Regions from separate parts of the Nonomuraea sp. NPDC049607 genome, predicted to be linked through region 4. Evidence: predicted binding sites of a transcription regulator. Region 4 holds the regulator's gene; each other region holds the start of a gene.
What was found. The regulator HrcA, encoded in region 4, represses chaperone genes, less so after heat shock. The targets are predictions, from matches to a motif close to TTGGCACTCTCNNNNNGAGAGTGCCAA.

Region 1 (4,195 bases), on a different contig from region 4:
CCCTCGTTCGCCGAGGCGTCCTCGCTCTCGTCCGACACGTCCGCGCCCTCGTTCGCCGACGTGTCCTCGCTCTCGTCCGACACGTCCGCGCGATCGTCGGACGACTCGTCCTCGAAGGCGTCCGACAGGTCCTCACGCTGGTCCGACGACGTCCACCTCGACGGCGAGGCGCAGTAGTCGCGGTCGTACAGCTCCAGGTAGCCCGCGCAGTAGGGTACGTCCACGTACTCCAGCGACTCGTCCAGGTAACCGTGGTCGTCGGCCTCGGCCGGCATGGTCATGGCGGCAGCGGCGGCCAGCATGACGGCGCCGAGCCCGAGAACGCGCGCGGTGCGGGAATTCATGTAACTACTCCTTTTGTGCGGTGAATGTCACTTCGTGTCGTTACTTTCCGTAGTCAATAACTACTAAACGTGACCGCACTGGACACAACAAAAGGCGGCCGGATCCTTGGAGATCCGAACCGCCTTCTGATGCGTCAGCGACCAGGCGAAGCCTAGAAGTCCATGTCGCCGCCGCCGGGCATGCCGGCCGGAGCAGCAGGGGTCTTCTCGGGCTTCTCCGCGATGACGGCCTCGGTGGTCAGGAAGAGCGCCGCGATGGAGGCGGCGTTCTGCAGCGCGGAGCGCGTCACCTTGGCCGGGTCGATGATCCCGGACTCGAACATGTTGACGTACTCGCCGGAAGCGGCGTTGAGGCCCTCGCCCGGGGTCAGGTTGCGCACCTTCTCCACGACGACGCCACCCTCGAGACCGGCGTTGACCGCGATCTGCTTGAGCGGCTCCTCCAGAGCCTTCTTCACGATCGCCGCGCCGGTGGCCTCGTCGCCGTTGAGCTCGAGCTTGTCGAACGCCTTGGCGCCGGCCTGCAGCAGCGCCACGCCACCGCCGGGGACGATGCCCTCCTCGACGGCCGCCTTGGCGTTGCGCACGGCGTCCTCGATGCGGTGCTTGCGCTCCTTGAGCTCGACCTCGGTCGCCGCGCCGGCCTTGATGACCGCCACGCCACCGGCCAGCTTGGCCAGGCGCTCCTGCAGCTTCTCACGGTCGTAGTCGGAGTCGGTGCGCTCGATCTCGGCGCGGATCTCGTTGACCCGGCCGGAGATCGCCTCGGCGTCACCGGCGCCGTCGACGATGGTGGTCTCGTCCTTGGTCACCACGACCTTGCGGGCGCGGCCGAGCAGGTCGAGGGTGGCGGTCTCCAGCTTGAGGCCGACCTCCTCGGCGATGACCTGACCACCGGTCAGGATCGCGATGTCGCCCAGCATGGCCTTGCGGCGGTCGCCGAAGCCCGGGGCCTTGACGGCCACGGAGCGGAACAGGCCGCGGATCTTGTTGACCACCAGGGTCGCCAGAGCCTCGCCGTCGACGTCCTCGGCGATGATCAGCAGCGGCTTGCCGGACTGCACGACCTTGTCGAGCAGCGGCAGCAGGTCCTTGTTGGCCGAGACCTTGCTGTTGACGATCAGGATGTACGGGTCTTCGAGCACGGCCTCCATACGGTCGGAGTCGGTCACGAAGTACATCGACGTCATGCCCTTGTCGAAGCGCATGCCCTCGGTGAGCTCAAGCTCGAGACCGAAGGTGTTGCTCTCCTCGACGGTGATGACGCCTTCCTTGCCGACCTTGTCCATCGCCTCGGCGATGAGCGAGCCGATCTCGGGGTCGGCGGCGGAGATGGAGGCGGTGGAGGCGATCTGCTCCTTGGTCTCCACGTCCTTGGCCAGCTTGGAGAGCTCCTCGCTGACGCGCTCGACGGCGGCCTCGATGCCCTTCTTCAGTGCCATCGGGTTGGCGCCGGCGGCGACGTTGCGCAGACCTTCGCGCACCAGCGCCTGGGCGAGCACGGTGGCCGTGGTGGTGCCGTCGCCGGCGACGTCGTCAGTCTTCTTGGCGACTTCCTTGACCAGCTCGGCGCCGATCTTCTCCCACGGGTCCTCGAGCTCGATCTCCTTGGCGATGGAGACGCCGTCGTTGGTGATCGTGGGAGCGCCCCACTTCTTCTCCAGCACGACGTTGCGCCCCTTGGGACCAAGGGTCACCTTGACGGCGTCGGCGAGCTGGTTCATACCGCGCTCGAGACCGCGCCGGGCGTCCTCGTCAAACGCGATCATCTTGGCTGCCATAAGGCTAGACCTCCCAGATGCAGGGTGGCGTGTGCTGGACCGAGCCGACGCCCGCGACGGCATGGGTCTGCATCTCCGTTCGGCAGACCCCATCGTCTCGATCCGGGTTGTTGGCACTCTGCCATACAGAGTGCCAACGAACTGTTTAGCACTCTACCCTGCCGAGTGCAAGCCACGGGCCCCCTGCCCCAGGTCATCGGGCAGGTCATCGGGCACACCGGTTCGTACGGCGAGCCGCCCCAGGAGGTGCGGCCCGCCGTGCGAAGCCGACGGAGGAAACAGTGGCGGGCTCACGCGGACTGCGCTGCCGCGCGTGCCGCCCGGTTCACACCGGCGACGGTGGGTCAGACCGCGCGGACGGACTCCGCCTGCGGCCCCTTCTGGCCCTGCGTGATCTCGAACTCGACGCGCTGACCCTGTTCGAGAGATCGGTACCCGTCCATCATGATCGCTGAGTAATGGACGAATACATCCTTACCACCGTCTACCGCGATGAAGCCGTAGCCCTTGTCCGCGTTGAACCACTTGACGGTGCCCTGCGCCACTTCCGACTCCTCTTACTGGGCTCGCAGATCTCGCCCATTCCTCCGCGAGACCTGTAATCGCCTGACTTTTGGGAAAATCAGCCATACGATCGCCCTCGACCATACCTGTGGCACGGGGTTTGGCAACAGAGTCAATCGACAAACCGCTAATTTCATCGAAGGCTGAGTCGTTCGAGTTGAATTGGGTTCTAAAACAAGAAGGCGCCCACAAGGGGCGCCTTCAAGAGTCGGGGGGTCCGGCGGTCAGCCGCCCGCGACGGCGGGGATGATGGAGATCTGTGTGCCTTCGGGGGCGGGAGTGTCCAAGCCTTCGACGAAACGGACATCCTCTTCGCCAACGTAAACGTTGACAAAACGACGAATCTTGCCCGATTCATCCAGAATTCTCGCGCCGATCCCCGGGTAGTCGGAGTCGAGCTTGGCGAGAACGTCACGAAGAGTCGCCCCTTCGCCACTCACTTCGGCGTTACCCCCGGTGTAAGTGCGCAGAATGGTGGGAATCCGCACAGAAACGCTCATGGTTTTTGTTGCCTTTCCTGGATTGTCAGACAGTCGCGCGGAACGCGTCGAGAGAGGGCCGGATCACGGCGGTGGGCCGCGCGTCGTCGCTGATCGCGTCGAGCGTCTTGAGGCCGTCGCCGGTGTTCAGGACCACGGTCTCGGCCTCGGGGTCGAGCCTGCCCGTCTCGACGAGCTTCTTCAGCACGCCCACCGTGACGCCGCCCGCGGTCTCGGCGAAGATGCCCTCGGTGGAGGCCAGGAGCTTGATCGCGGCGACGATCTCCGGGTCGGTGACGTCCTCGACGCCCCCGCCGGTACGCCGGGCGATGTCCAGCACGTACGGCCCGTCGGCGGGGTTGCCGATGGCCAGCGACTTGGCGATCGTGTCCGGCTTGACCGGCTGGACCACGTCGTGCCCCGCCTTGTACGCCGTCGAGACCGGCGAGCACCCGGCCGCCTGCGCCCCGAACACCTTGTACGGCGTGTCCTCGACCAGCCCGAGCGCGATCAGCTCCTTGAACCCCTTGTCGATCTTCGTGAGCTGGGAGCCCGAGGCGATGGGGATGACGATCTGCTCCGGCAGCCGCCAGCCGAGCTGCTCGGCGATCTCGTACGCGAGCGTCTTGGACCCCTCGGCGTAGTACGGCCGCAGGTTGACGTTGACGAACCCCCACCTCTCGCCCAGCGGGTCACCGATCAGCTCGGAACAGAACCGGTTGACCTCGTCGTAGGTGCCCTCGATCCCGACCAGCCGGCCGCCGAACACCCGGGCCATGGCGATCTTGGCCGCTTCGAGGTCGGCCGGGATGAACACGCACGCGTCGAGGCCGGCCCGCGCGGCGGCGGCGGTGACCGCGCCGGCGAGGTTGCCCGTGGAGGAGCAGGAGAGCGTGTGGAACCCGAAGTTCCTGGCCGCCTCGACGGCGATGGCGACCACGCGGTCCTTGAAGGAGTGGGTGGGGTTGCCCGAGTCGTCCTTCACGAACAGGGACCGGAGGCCGAGCGCCTTGCCGAGGTTGCCGGC
Region 2 (4,195 bases), on a different contig from region 4:
ACCCGATGCTCGGGCCCGCCCTCCGCGACCTGCCGGGTGTCGATCGCCACGTACGCCGTGAACCTGCACAGCACGCCGTTCTCCAGCGAGACCCCCACGATCCGCGACTCCAGACCGTGCTCGCCCATGGCGTACCGGTCCTCCAGCTCGCGCAGGTGGGCGCGGGCCCAGACGGCACGGAGGGCGGGACCGTCCGTGGTCACCCCCGTGACCCGCTCCTCCCACGGCCCCGCGGCCGACGTCCCGCGTACGGTGACGGCCTCGGCGCCCTCGCGGCACCGCCCGTACACCCGGAGCGGCACGCCCGGGAAGATCGAGCCGAGATGGGTGACGGTGTCCGGGTCGGTCTCCAGCCCCTTCAGGGACAGGTCCGTCACCAGCGGCGCGCCGATCCTGCGGTGGATCTGCTCCATCGCCGCGTCGAGCCGGTCCTCGGACTCCACCAGCTCGCACCGGCCCGCGCCCAGCCCGGCGAGCCTGCCGAGGAACCCGGCGTTCACCGCCCGGTCGATCCCGACCGTGTGCACCCGCATCGCCGACAGCGCGCCGCCGGTCTGCTCCAGGATCTGGTCCTCGTTGCCCACCTGGCCGTCGGTGACCAGCACCAGCACCCGCTCCCTGTCGCCGGGCGCGCCGAGCAGCGCGATGGCGCGGCGCAGCGGTTCGAGCAGTTCGGTGCCGCCGCGCGCGTCGACCCGCGCGAGGTGCTCGACCGCCCGGTACCGGTTGCGGTCGGACGCCTCCACCAGCCCCTCGAACGCCGCCTCGACCACCGAGTCGAACGTCAGCACGTCGAAGCGGTCGTGCGCGGTCAGCGTGTCGACGATGCGCGCCGCCGCCCGCCGCGCCGCGACCATCTTCCAGCCGCCCATGCTGCCCGAACGGTCGAGCAGCAGCACCACGTCCCGCGGCGTGCGGGCGGCCTGGAGCGCGGGCGGGACGACGGTGAGCGCGAACGTCCCCCGGCCGTCGAACTGCAGCGACGTGGACGCCTCGAACGACAGGCGCAGCACGAAGTCGCGGTCGAGCCGCTCGCCCGGACGCAGCCGTACGGTGTGGTTCTCCTCCTCGACCACGTGCAGGCTGGAGGCCAGCTCCCGCAGGTCGAGGCCGGAGGCGTCGACGCGGGCGGTGAGCGAGAGGCGCACCGGGCTGGGGAAGCCGGGCAGCAGCACCGGCGGCGTGATCCTGGACGCGTCGGGCACGGCGTCGGTGTCCGGCGCGACCCCGGACCCCGCCGGGTCGCCGTCGAGCGGGGTGCCCGGGACGTACCGCGGGGCCACGACGAGCGGGAAGCGGAACGTCGCCGCGCCGTCCTCGTAGGGGAGGGGCTGGCTCATGCTCAGCCTGACCGAGACGCGTTCGCCGGGCAGGATGTTGCCCACCCTGATCGTGAACACGTCGGGCCGGTCCTCCTCGGCGATGGCCGCCCGCCTGCCCTCGCGCAACGCCTGGTCGTAGTCGGCCCTGGCCTGGCCGCGCTCCTTCAGCACGCCCTCCACGACCCGGTCGTCGGCCTCCATCCTGAACCCCGTCACCGCCGCCCGGTCGGGCAGCGGGAAGACGTAGGTCGCCTCCAGCGTGACGTCGAACGGGTTGCGGAACCCCTGCTCGACCTCGACCCCGGCGATGAGCCCGGCGATGTCGGCGTGGACGTCCACGCTCTCCAGCGGCAGGTTGCCGCGCTCGGTCAGCAGCGCGCCGAACCCGGCGTCCGGCACCGGCAGGCACCGTGCGGGCTCCAGCGAAGTGATCTTCACAGCAGTCTCCTCTCTACGAGCACCGCGAGCAGCGGTCCCGCCGCCGCCAGCACCGCCTGGACGTCCTCCTCGGACGGAGGCCGCCCACCGTCCCACACGACCCGCACGCCGTCGCCGAGCGCGATCCCCGAGACCGCGCCTCCGGCGGCGTGCCCGCCCGTGTCCCCGGCCGCCGGTCGTGGCGCGGCTTCGGGGCCCCCCGGTTCTTGGACGGCGGCCGGGGCGGGACGGCTCGGCCGGTCGGCCCAGAACCGCCCCCGTCCCGCGTCGCCGCCGCCGTCCGGGCCGCCCGGTGGGGGACGCCGGACCGCCGGGCCCAGGGGCGGCGCGTCGGTCAGGCCGGCGGCCGTCGCCAGCGTCGTGTTCGTCGCCCCGGCCAGGGCCGTCTGGATCTCCGCGATCGAGTGCCCCGCGGCCTGCATGCGCTTGACGGCCACCAGTTGCAGCAGGTGCCGCCGGCCGTAGCGGGCGATCCTGCCGCGCCGGGTCAGGGGCGGGTCCACGAGGCCGATGGTGGTGTACCACCTGATCAGGCGCTCCCCGGGCACATCGCGGACCCGGCCGTTGACCGGCTGCGCGCCGGCGCGCAGCGCGTGCGCCGCGTGCTCGGCCAGCTCGCCGATGGTCCAGGTGTCGCTCATACCTCCACAATGACACTGTCACTATTGCACTGTCAATGACGGAAAGATCGGAAGAATCGAGCCCCGAGTGACGTTGTAAAAGGGGAAAAGCACTACTGAAGGGGAGGAAATACGACATGGCTACGATCACCGGTCCGCTCTCGGGTGACGCCAAGAACACTGTCGCCGAAGCCCTGCAGGGCGCCCTTGTCGATCTGATCGATCTGTCGCTGATCGCCAAGCAGGCGCACTGGAACCTCGTCGGCCCCCATTTCCGCCCGATTCACCTCCAGCTTGACGAGCTGACCGACCTGGCCCGTACCCATATGGACACCATCGCCGAACGCGCCGTCGCCCTCGGCGTGAACCCCGACGGACGATCGGCGACCGTCGCCAAGTCCACCCAGCTCCAGCAGCCCGAGCGCGGCTGGCTGGAGGACGGCAAGGTCGTGGCGACCGTCACCGACATCCTCGACGGCATCAGCAAGCGCATGTACGAGCGCATCCGCGCCACCGACGAGGCCGACCCCGTCAGCCAGGACCTGCTCATCGCCGTGACGCAGGACATCGACAAGCAGCACTGGATGTTCCAGGCCCAGCGCTGACCGCAGGCCGACCGCGCGACCGAAAGGCCCGGGCACGAGCCCGGGCCTTCGCGCGTCCGGGCCTTTGTGCGTCCGGGCCTTTGTGCGTTCGGGTGGGGAAGTGGGCGATCTTCCGCGCAGTGGGTACGGACTGTCACGCATCGTCCAGCAACCGCCGACGATCTCCCGCCGCGACGGAGCGCGGGGTTTGCGCAGAGTTTGATGTCGCGAGTCCTTGCCATTCATGTCGATGCGGTCGACTAGCGTGGCACCTAGAGGGAGGCCCCACGATGTCCCACAAGACTCTCCTCCGCACGGGCCCGCTCTTGCAGGGCGGCATCAGCCCGTACGGGCCGCTCACGCCGGCGTCCGCCGACGGGCTCGCGCTGCCGCCGGGCTTCACCGGCCGGGTCGTGGCCCGCTCCGGTGACAAGGTGGCCGGGCTCACCTGGCACGCGGCGCCCGACGGCGGCGCCTGTTTCCCCGACGGCGCCGGCTGGATCTACGTGTCCAACTCCGAGCTGCCCCTGCTCGGCGGCGCCTCCGCGGTGCGCTTCCAGGCCGACGGCACGGTCGCCGACGCCTACCGCATCCTGTCCGGCACCGACCTCAACTGCGCGGGCGGCGCCACGCCGTGGCACACCTGGCTGTCGTGCGAGCTCGGCGACCGCGGCCGCGTCTTCGAGTGCGACCCTTACGGCGCCCGCGCCGCCCGTCCCCGCCTGGCCATGGGCCGCTTCAGGCACGAGGCCGCCGCCTGCGACCCCGAGCGGCGCGTCGTCTACATGACCGAGGACGAGCAGGACGGCTGCTTCTACCGGTTCCGGCCCGGCGACTGGGGCGACCTGACCGAGGGCACGCTGGAGGTGCTGTGCGCGTCGGGCGGATGGCGGCCGGTGCCGTCCCCGGCCGCGCTGCTCACCGCGGCCCGCCACCAGGTCGAGGACGCCCGCCACTTCAACGGCGGCGACGGCTGCCACTACGCGGGCGGCGTCTGCTACTTCACCACCAAGGGCGACACCGGCCTGTGGGCCTACGACGCGCAGACCTCCACGCTCGACCGGCTGTGCGAGGGCGTGCGCGCGATCACGGCCGCGCCCTCGGGCGACCTCTACGTGGCCAGGGAGACGACGGAGATCGATGTCATCGCCCCCGACCGGGCCGTCACGCCGTTCCTGCGGCTCACCGGGCACGACGGGGCCGAGCTCACCGGGCTGGCGTTCTCGCCGAG
Region 3 (4,195 bases), on a different contig from region 4:
CAGCGCCGCCTGCGTGAGCGCGGCGGAGGTGAGCGCCGCGTCGTAGGTGCGGCGCAGCCTGGTCGCCGCCGCCACCGGATCGGTCCCGGTCAGCTCGGCGGCCTCGGCGAGCGCCCGCTGCCCGTGCGGGGTCAGCAGTTCGCCGAAGGCGTCGAGATCCATGTACGCACTCCGCTCTCGGGGTCGCTCACAACTCGGGACGGCTCACAGGGTGGTGTCGCCCAGGGACACCAGGAGCGTGCGCAGCAGCCCGGCCAGGGCTCCGCGCTCCTCCTCCGACAGCCCGGCGAGCAGCCGCTCCTCGTTGGCGGCGTGCCGGACGAGCATCTCGTCGGCGACCCTCCTGCCCTCGTCGGTGAGGGCGACCAGCGTCATGCGGCGGTTGTGCGGCGCGGGCCAGCGGTGGACGAGGCCGCGCCGGACCAGGTGGTCCATCCGGTTGGTGAGCGCGCCGGGGCTGACCATGGCGGAGGAGGACAGGTCCTTCATGCACATGGCGTCGGCGCCGCTGCGCAGCAGCGTGGCCAGCATGTCGAACTCCCACGCCTCCAGGCCGTGCTCGGCGAAGAAGTCCTTCACGCCGCGCTCCAGCAGGCGCGAGGCCCGTGAGACCCGGCCGATCACGCCCATCGGGGACACGTCGACGTCGGGCCGTGTCCGTGCCCACTGTCCGAGTATCGCGTCGACCGCGTCATCCACGGGGATCACCTTACCAAAGCTTCGACGTTGAAATGTTCGGGGTCGTGCGATAGTGTCCACGACGTCGAAATGTTCAACATGGAAATGTTCGAGGTAGGTTCATCATGAAGGTGCTGGTGCTGGGCGCGACAGGTTACATCGGCGGCGCTGTGGTCGAGCGGCTGGCCGATCAGGGGCACGAGGTGGCCGTCCTGGTGCGGCCCGCCGCCGACGGGTCCAGGCGGGTGCCGGGCGTGGCGGACGAGCGCTACGGGGACCTGGCCGACACCGCCGCGCTGGCCGCCGCGATCACCCCGGACATCGACGCGATCGTGGTCGCCGCCCAGCTCGGCGGCGACAAGGAGGCCGACCTCGCCTCGATCGGCGTGCTCGTCGCGTCGGGCCGGAAGGTCGTCTTCACCAGCGGCGTGTGGGTGCTGGGAGCCACCGCCGAGGGGCACGAGGACAGCCCGGCCGACCCGATTCCGCTCGTGGCGTACCGGCACGAGATCGAGCGGCTGGTCACCGACGGCGGCGGCTCGGTGATCCGGCCCGCCGTCGTCCACGGGCGCGGCGGGGGCATCCCCGCCCTGATGCGCGCGCAGGCCGCCGAGCGCGGCGCCGGCGTGTACGTCACCGCCGGCGGCGAGCCGCACACCTGGACGTTCGTGCACGTCGACGACCTGGCCGACCTCGTCGTCGCCGTCCTGGAGAGGGGCGGCGCCCGCGTCTACCACGGCATCAGCGAGGAGGCCGTGTCCGTCGCCGACGTGGCCGAGGCGGCGGCCCGGTCCGCGGGCGTCAAGCCGCAGGCCGAGCCCTGGCCGGTGGCCGAGGCGGCCCAGGTGCTGGGGGAAGGCTTCGCCGAGGCCCTGGCGCTCGGCCAGCGCGTCAGCGCGACACGCACGCGCGCCGAGCTCGGCTGGAACCCCTCCCGGCCCGGTGTCGTCGCCGATCTGGTGGAGGGCTCCTACGTCTGATCGCTCTGAGCAGACGCGTTCGTGTTGACTGTCAAGGCCCTCTTGCATATGTTTCCTGTTGGCACTCTCACCTTGAGAGTGCCAACGTGCGACGAGGCAGGTCTGACACCCGCGACGGCAGGCCCCGCTGGTCGCCTCTTCTAGATCATTCAAATCTGAAGGGGAGGTCCGATCGTGACGACCGCCACCAAGGTTCCCGTTAAGCCGCTCGGCGACCGCATTGTGGTTCAGCCGCTTGAGGCAGAGCAGACCACCGCTTCCGGTCTGGTCATCCCGGACACCGCCAAGGAGAAGCCGCAGGAGGGCAAGGTCCTCGCGGTGGGCCCCGGCAACTGGGATGAGGACGGCGACAAGCGCATTCCGCTCGACGTCTCCGAGGGCGACGTCGTCCTCTACAGCAAGTACGGCGGCACCGAGGTCAAGTACGGCGGCGAGGAGTACCTCGTGCTCTCCGCCCGCGACGTTCTCGCGATCATCGAGAAGTAGGCCGGTTGTGTCGAGCCCCGGGCGCTCTTGAGGGCCCGGGGCTTTCGACGCCAGGAGAGGACTTTCAGCATGGCGAAGATCCTGCAGTTCGACGAGGACGCCCGCCGCGCGCTTGAGCGCGGTGTCAACGCCCTCGCGGACGCCGTGAAGGTAACCCTCGGCCCGCGTGGCCGTAACGTCGTCATCGACAAGAAGTTCGGTGCGCCGACGATCACGAACGACGGTGTGACCATCGCTCGTGAGATCGAGCTGGAGGAGCGCTACGAGAACCTCGGCGCCCAGCTCGCCAAGGAAGTAGCCACCAAGACCAACGACATCGCGGGCGACGGCACCACCACCGCCACCGTGCTGGCCCAGGCCATGGTCCGCGAGGGCCTGCGCAACGTGGCCGCCGGCGCCTCGCCGCTGTCGCTCAAGCGTGGCATCGACAAGGCCGCCAAGGAGATCAGCGACCGGCTGCTGGCCAGCGCTCGCGAGGTGGGCGACAAGAAGGAGATCGCCAACGTCGCCACCATCTCCGCCCAGGACGCCAAGATCGGCGAGCTGATCGCCGAGGCGTTCGACAAGGTGGGCAAGGACGGTGTCCTCACCGTCGAAGAGTCCAACGCCATGGGCATGGAGCTCGAGTTCACCGAGGGCATGCAGTTCGACAAGGGCTACCTGTCGGCCTACATGGTGACCGACCCCGAGCGCATGGAGTCCGTCCTGGAGGACGCGTACATCCTGCTCACCCAGGGCAAGATCTCCTCCATCGCCGACTTCCTGCCGCTGCTGGAGAAGGTCGCCCAGACCAAGAAGCCGCTGCTCGTGGTCGCCGAGGACGTCGAGGGCGAGGCCCTGGCCGTCCTGGTCACCAACAAGATCCGCGGCACCTTCACCTCCGTGGCCGTCAAGGCCCCGGGCTTCGGTGACCGCCGCAAGGCGATGCTCCAGGACATGGCCATCCTCACCGGCGGCCAGGTCGTCAGCGAGGAGGTCGGCCTCAAGCTCGAGCACGTCGGCCTCGAGGTGCTCGGCACGGCCCGCCGCGTCGTCGTCACCAAGGACGCCACGACCATCGTCGACGGCGCCGGTGACCAGCAGGCGATCGAGGACCGCGTCAAGGAGATCAAGATTGCCATCGAGCAGTCCGACTCCGACTGGGACCGCGAGAAGCTGCAGGAGCGCCTGGCCAAGCTCGCCGGCGGTGTGTGCGTGCTGCGCGTCGGCGCCGCCACCGAGGTGGAGCTGAAGGAGAAGAAGCACCGTCTCGAGGACGCGATCTCCGCGACCCGCGCCGCGATCGAGGAGGGCATCGTCTCCGGCGGTGGCTCGGCCCTCATCCACGTGGGCAAGGAGCTCGACGACCTCGGCCTGACGGGCGACGAGGCCACCGGTGTCGGCGTCGTGCGCCGCGCGCTGGTCGAGCCGGCCCGCTGGATCGCCGAGAACGCCGGCCTCGAGGGCTACGTGGTGACCCACAAGGTCGCCGAGCTGCCCGCCGGCCAGGGCCTCAACGCCGCCACCGGCGAGTACGTCGACCTGGTCGCCCAGGGCGTCATCGACCCCGTCAAGGTGACGCGGTCCGCGGTGCAGAACGCGGCTTCGATCGCGGGCATGCTCCTGACGACCGAGGCGCTCGTGGTGGACAAGCCCGAGGACGAGGCTCCGGCCGCCGGCCAGGGCCACGGCCACGGCCACGGTCACTGACCCGCCTGGTTCCCCCGCGCCTGTACGGCCCGCACCGGTTCCCTCCGGTGCGGGCCGTCGGCGTTCCCGGCCCCCTCTGATTCCTCCGAACGCGGGCCGTCGGCTTCCCGGCCGTTCCGGCTGCTCCGGACGTGGGTCGTCACGCGGGTTGTCGGCCTCAGATGCGGTCCTGGCGCGCGCCGAGCCCTCTGGTGCGGGGTGCCGGCCCTTCCAGCCTGTCGCGGTCCTTCCGATGTGGCTGTCGGTGGCTTCCGGGCGCGCCCCGAGGGGTGGGAGGCGTTCGGGTGGGGCCGGAAATACGGTTGGGGCTCCTGGTGGCTGAGGGCATGCGGTGAGAAAAAGTGAGGGAAGAGGTGGATTAT
Region 4 (4,195 bases):
CCGTAGCCGGGGGGCTGGCCGTAGCCGGGCGGCGGGGGCACGTAGCGGGGCGGCGTCGGCATGGGGCCGGGCTGCGGGCCGCTCTGGCCGGGCGGCTGCCGCCCGTAGTCGGGCTGGGAGCCCGGCTGCTGGCCGTAGCCGAGCCGGGGGCCCTGGTCGCGGGGTACGTCCGAGGGCGGGACGTCCGGGGAGTCGTCGGCGGGCGGCGGATCCTGGGTCATGATGCCTCCGTAACGAAGTCGATCAGTTCCTCGACCCGGCCGAGCAGCTCCGGCTCCAGGTCGGCGAAGGACGAGACGGCGCCCAGAATGCGCCGCCAGGCGTCCGCTGGCTCCATGCGCCAGCCCAGCGCGGCGAGCACGCCCTCCTTCCACGGCACCCCGCGCGGCACGTCGGGCCAGCCGGGGATGCGCAACACGGACGGCTTGACCGCCTGCCAGATGTCGATGAACGGATGGCCCACGACGAGCACGTGCGGCGAGGTGACCCGGGCCGCGATCCGGCTCTCCTTCGACCCCGGCACCAGGTGGTCGACCAGCACGCCCAGCCTGCGGCCCGGCTCGGGGGCGAACTCGGCCACGATGGCGGGCAGGTCGTCCACGCCCTCCAGGTACTCCACCACGACCCCTTCGACGCGCAGGTCGTGGCCCCAGATCTTCTCCACGAGCGCGGCGTCGTGCACGCCCTCGACGTAGATCCGGCTCTCCTTGGCGACCCGGGCCCGCAGCCCCTCCACGGCGATGGACCCGGACGCGCTGCGCCTGGGCCCGGCCGGGGCCGCGGCCACCGGGCGCACCAGCGTCACGGGCCTGCCCTCCAGGAGGAAGGCGGCCGGCGCCAGCGGGAACAGGCGGCGCTTGCCGAACCGGTCCTCAAGGGTGACGGCCTCCTTGTCGCAGGCCACCACGGCGCCGCAGAAGCCGCTGTCGGCGTCCTCCACGACCAGGTCGAGTTCGGCCGGCACCTTCGGGATCTTGCCCTTGCCCGGCCGCCGCCAATTGCCCGCCAGCACATCACCCTCGTACACACGGGGACCGTAGCAAATCACCCGCTGACCGCAAGGCGCTTACGCGCGCCGCTGCGCCGTACGAGGATGACGATCGTGCCGATGATGCCGATGAGCAGGCCGGCGCCGGGGATCAGGAACAGCGCGGCCACGCCGCCGAACACGCCGCCCGCGGCCGAGAGCACGTCACGGCCCACGCCGAAGCGGGCCGACGACTCCTCCTGCGTGGCGCAGGTCAGCTGGTAGTCGCCCTTGGCGGGGGCGTTGACGGCGAGGATCTCCTGCCAGGTCTTCCCGCCGGCGGTGAGCGTCTGGGTGCCGGAGACCTTGACGAGCCTGGCCTGGGCCGGGCCGCCGGAGATCTCGCACTGGTAGTTGACCCGCGTGTCGGTGGCGATGTACACGGCCGGGCGCTGGGCGGGGTCGATCGCCACCTTCACGCTTTCGCCCGACGCGAACGTGGTCGTCGGGGCCATGTCGGTCACGCTGCTCAGCACGCCGCCGGCGAACACGACCACGCCGACGACGCCCAGCACCACGGCCACGGCCCACACGACCGCGATCCACCACAGGCGTGGCTTGATCGCCTTGCCGTCGATCCTGGCCGGGAACTGGGGCTGCTGGCCGTACTGGTTGTACTGGCCGTACTGGGGCGGGGGGCCGAACTGGGGCTGCTGCTGCTGGTAAGGGGGCTGGCCGTACTGCGGGGGCTGGGGCTGGGCGTACTGGGGCTGCTGACCGTAGTAGGGACCCTGCCCCTGGGGCGGTCCGTACTGCGGGGGCTGGGAATTGTCGGTCATGCGGCAAGTGTGAGGCCTGTCGCTTGTAAGTCGCTAGCAACAGGATGGGACCCGGTGTTATCGCACCTTGTGGGCGAGAGCCGTACACTTGGCACTCGGGAACACGGAGTGCTAGACCTGTCGTTTCCCTGTAAGGCACAGGCAGGAGGTGAGCACGTGCTCGACGATCGGAAGCTGGCGGTGCTCCGCGCCATTGTCGAAGACTACGTGTCCACCAACGAACCGGTGGGCTCAAAGGCGCTGGCCGAGCGCCACAACCTGAAGGTCTCCCCGGCAACGGTCAGGAACGACATGGCCGCTCTGGAGGAGGACGGCTACATCACCCAGCCGCACACCAGCGCGGGCCGCGTGCCGACGGACAAGGGCTACCGCCTGTTCGTCGACCGGCTGTCGCAGGTCAAACCCCTGTCGGGGGCCGAGCGGCGGGCGATCGAGACCTTCCTCGCCGGCGCGGTCGACCTCGACGACGTGGTCTTCCGCACCGTGCGGCTGCTCGCGCAGCTCACCAGGCAGGTCGCGGTCGTACAGTACCCGACGCTGACCCGTTCCACGGTCAGGCACGTCGAGCTGGTCCCGCTCAACGACCGGCGGGTCATGCTCGTGCTGATCACCAACACCGGGCGCGTGGAGCAGCGCGTGATCGAGCTGCCCGAGGTGGTGGAGGACGACCGCATCGCCCACCTGCGCGCGGTGCTCAACTCCTGCCTCGACGGCTGCGGGCTGAGCAACGTCCCCGAGCTGGTCGCCGACCTGCCCGAGCGGCTCCCCGCCGAGGACCGGCCCGCCGTGGCCACGATCCTGTCGGTGCTGCTCGAAACCCTCGTCGAACGCCACGACGAGAAGATCGTGTTCGCCGGCGCGGCCAATCTCGCGGGCGCCGACTTCGCCACCGGCCTGCGCGACGTGCTGGAGGCGCTGGAGGAGCAGGTCGTGCTCATGCGGTTGCTCGGCGAGACATCCACAGACACCCCGTCCGCGCTCACCGTGCGCATCGGCTCGGAAAACCCCTACCTTCGCGGCACGTCCATCGTCGCAACCGGATACGGTTCTGGCGACAACCAACTGGCCCGGCTCGGCGTGCTGGGTCCCACGAGGATGGACTACCCCGTGACGATGGGCGCCGTACGCGCGGTGGCACGCTACGTCAGCCAGATCCTGGCTGCATCTTAAGAGGTCGATAAGTGGCAAACAGCGACTACTACGCCACCCTCGGGGTGCGCCGTGACGCCAGTCAGGACGAGATCAAGAAGGCATACCGCCGCCTCGCCCGCGAGCTGCACCCCGACGTGAACCCCGACCCTGAGACCCAGGAGCGGTTCAAGGAGATCACGCAGGCCTACGAGGTGCTGTCCGACCCGAACAAGCGCCAGATGTACGACCTGGGCGGCGACCCCTTCGGCGGCGGCGCGGGTGCGGGCGCGGGCGCCGGCGGCTTCGGGGCGGGTTTCCCCTTCAGCGACATCATGGACGCCTTCTTCGGCACCGCCGGCGGCACCCGCGGGCCGCGCTCGCGCGCCAGGAGGGGCCGCAACGCCACCATCCGGGTCGAGCTCGACCTGCGCGAGACCGCGTTCGGCACCACCCGCGAGCTGGTCGTGGACACCGCCGTGCTGTGCGAGGTGTGCCACGGCGCCGGCGCCGCCCCCGGCACCCACCCCGACGCCTGTGACATGTGCAACGGGCGCGGCGAGATCTCCCAGGTCACCCGCTCGTTCCTGGGCCAGGTCATGACCTCGCGGCCGTGCCCCCAGTGCGGCGGTTTCGGCAGCATCATCCGCCACCCCTGCCAGGAGTGCTCGGGCGACGGCCGGGTGCGCACCCGCCGCACGATCAAGGTCCGCATCCCCGCGGGCGTCGAGGACGGCACCCACATCCAGCTCGCCGGCGAGGGCGAGGTCGGCCCCGGCGGCGGCCCGCCCGGAGACCTCTTCCTGGAGATCGTCGAGCGCCCCCACGAGATCTTCGAGCGGCGCGGCGACGACCTCCACTGCACGGTCCAGATCCCGATGACGGCCGCCGCGCTCGGCACGATCCTCGCCGTGGAGACGCTCGACGGCTCCGAGGAGATCGACGTGCGCCCCGGCACCCAGTCCGGCCAGGTCATCACCATGTACGGGCGCGGCGTGCAGCGGCTCAACGAGTCCGGCAGGGGCGACCTGCTCATCCACGTCAACGTCGAGACCCCGATGCGGCTCGACCAGCCGCAGGAGGACCTGCTGCGCGAGCTGTCCAGGCTGCGCGGCGAGGAGCGGCCGCCGGGGAAGTTCGCCCCGGGGCAGCAGGGTTTTTTCTCCCGCCTGCGTGACGCCTTCAACGGCAGGTGACGATCACCCGTGACCGTCCCCGTGTTCCTCGCCGAGGACCTCAACGGCTCCGAGCTGACGCTCGA

Region 1: the regulator HrcA is predicted to act here: its motif matches at 2,236-2,262, upstream of groL (chaperonin GroEL).
Region 2: the regulator HrcA is predicted to act here: its motif matches at 2,411-2,437, upstream of AB0J97_RS21655 (DNA starvation/stationary phase protection protein).
Region 3: the regulator HrcA is predicted to act here: its motif matches at 1,717-1,743, upstream of groES (co-chaperone GroES).

The regions. Positions count from the first base shown of each region.
Region 1 covers NZ_JBFAOV010000019.1:137,016-141,210, forward strand. The annotation lists gene AB0J97_RS31820 (hypothetical protein) at 1-344, opposite strand, end outside; gene groL (chaperonin GroEL) at 497-2,125, opposite strand; gene AB0J97_RS31830 (cold-shock protein) at 2,470-2,670, opposite strand; gene AB0J97_RS31835 (MoaD/ThiS family protein) at 2,914-3,189, opposite strand; gene thrC (threonine synthase) at 3,215-4,195, opposite strand, start outside.
Region 2 covers NZ_JBFAOV010000010.1:161,286-165,480, reverse strand. The annotation lists gene AB0J97_RS21665 (VIT domain-containing protein) at 1-1,760, opposite strand, end outside; gene AB0J97_RS21660 (helix-turn-helix domain-containing protein) at 1,757-2,401, opposite strand; gene AB0J97_RS21655 (DNA starvation/stationary phase protection protein) at 2,518-2,985, shown strand; gene AB0J97_RS21650 (alkaline phosphatase PhoX) at 3,255-4,195, shown strand, end outside.
Region 3 covers NZ_JBFAOV010000003.1:55,127-59,321, forward strand. The annotation lists gene AB0J97_RS07545 (class I SAM-dependent methyltransferase) at 1-162, opposite strand, end outside; gene AB0J97_RS07550 (MarR family transcriptional regulator) at 205-699, opposite strand; gene AB0J97_RS07555 (NAD-dependent epimerase/dehydratase family protein) at 804-1,658, shown strand; gene groES (co-chaperone GroES) at 1,830-2,144, shown strand; gene groL (chaperonin GroEL) at 2,214-3,833, shown strand.
Region 4 covers NZ_JBFAOV010000004.1:73,731-77,925, forward strand. The annotation lists gene AB0J97_RS10250 (DUF4870 domain-containing protein) at 1-221, opposite strand, end outside; gene AB0J97_RS10255 (DUF3097 domain-containing protein) at 218-1,027, opposite strand; gene AB0J97_RS10260 (hypothetical protein) at 1,045-1,806, opposite strand; gene hrcA (heat-inducible transcriptional repressor HrcA) at 1,963-2,976, shown strand; gene dnaJ (molecular chaperone DnaJ) at 2,988-4,130, shown strand; gene AB0J97_RS10275 (16S rRNA (uracil(1498)-N(3))-methyltransferase) at 4,140-4,195, shown strand, end outside.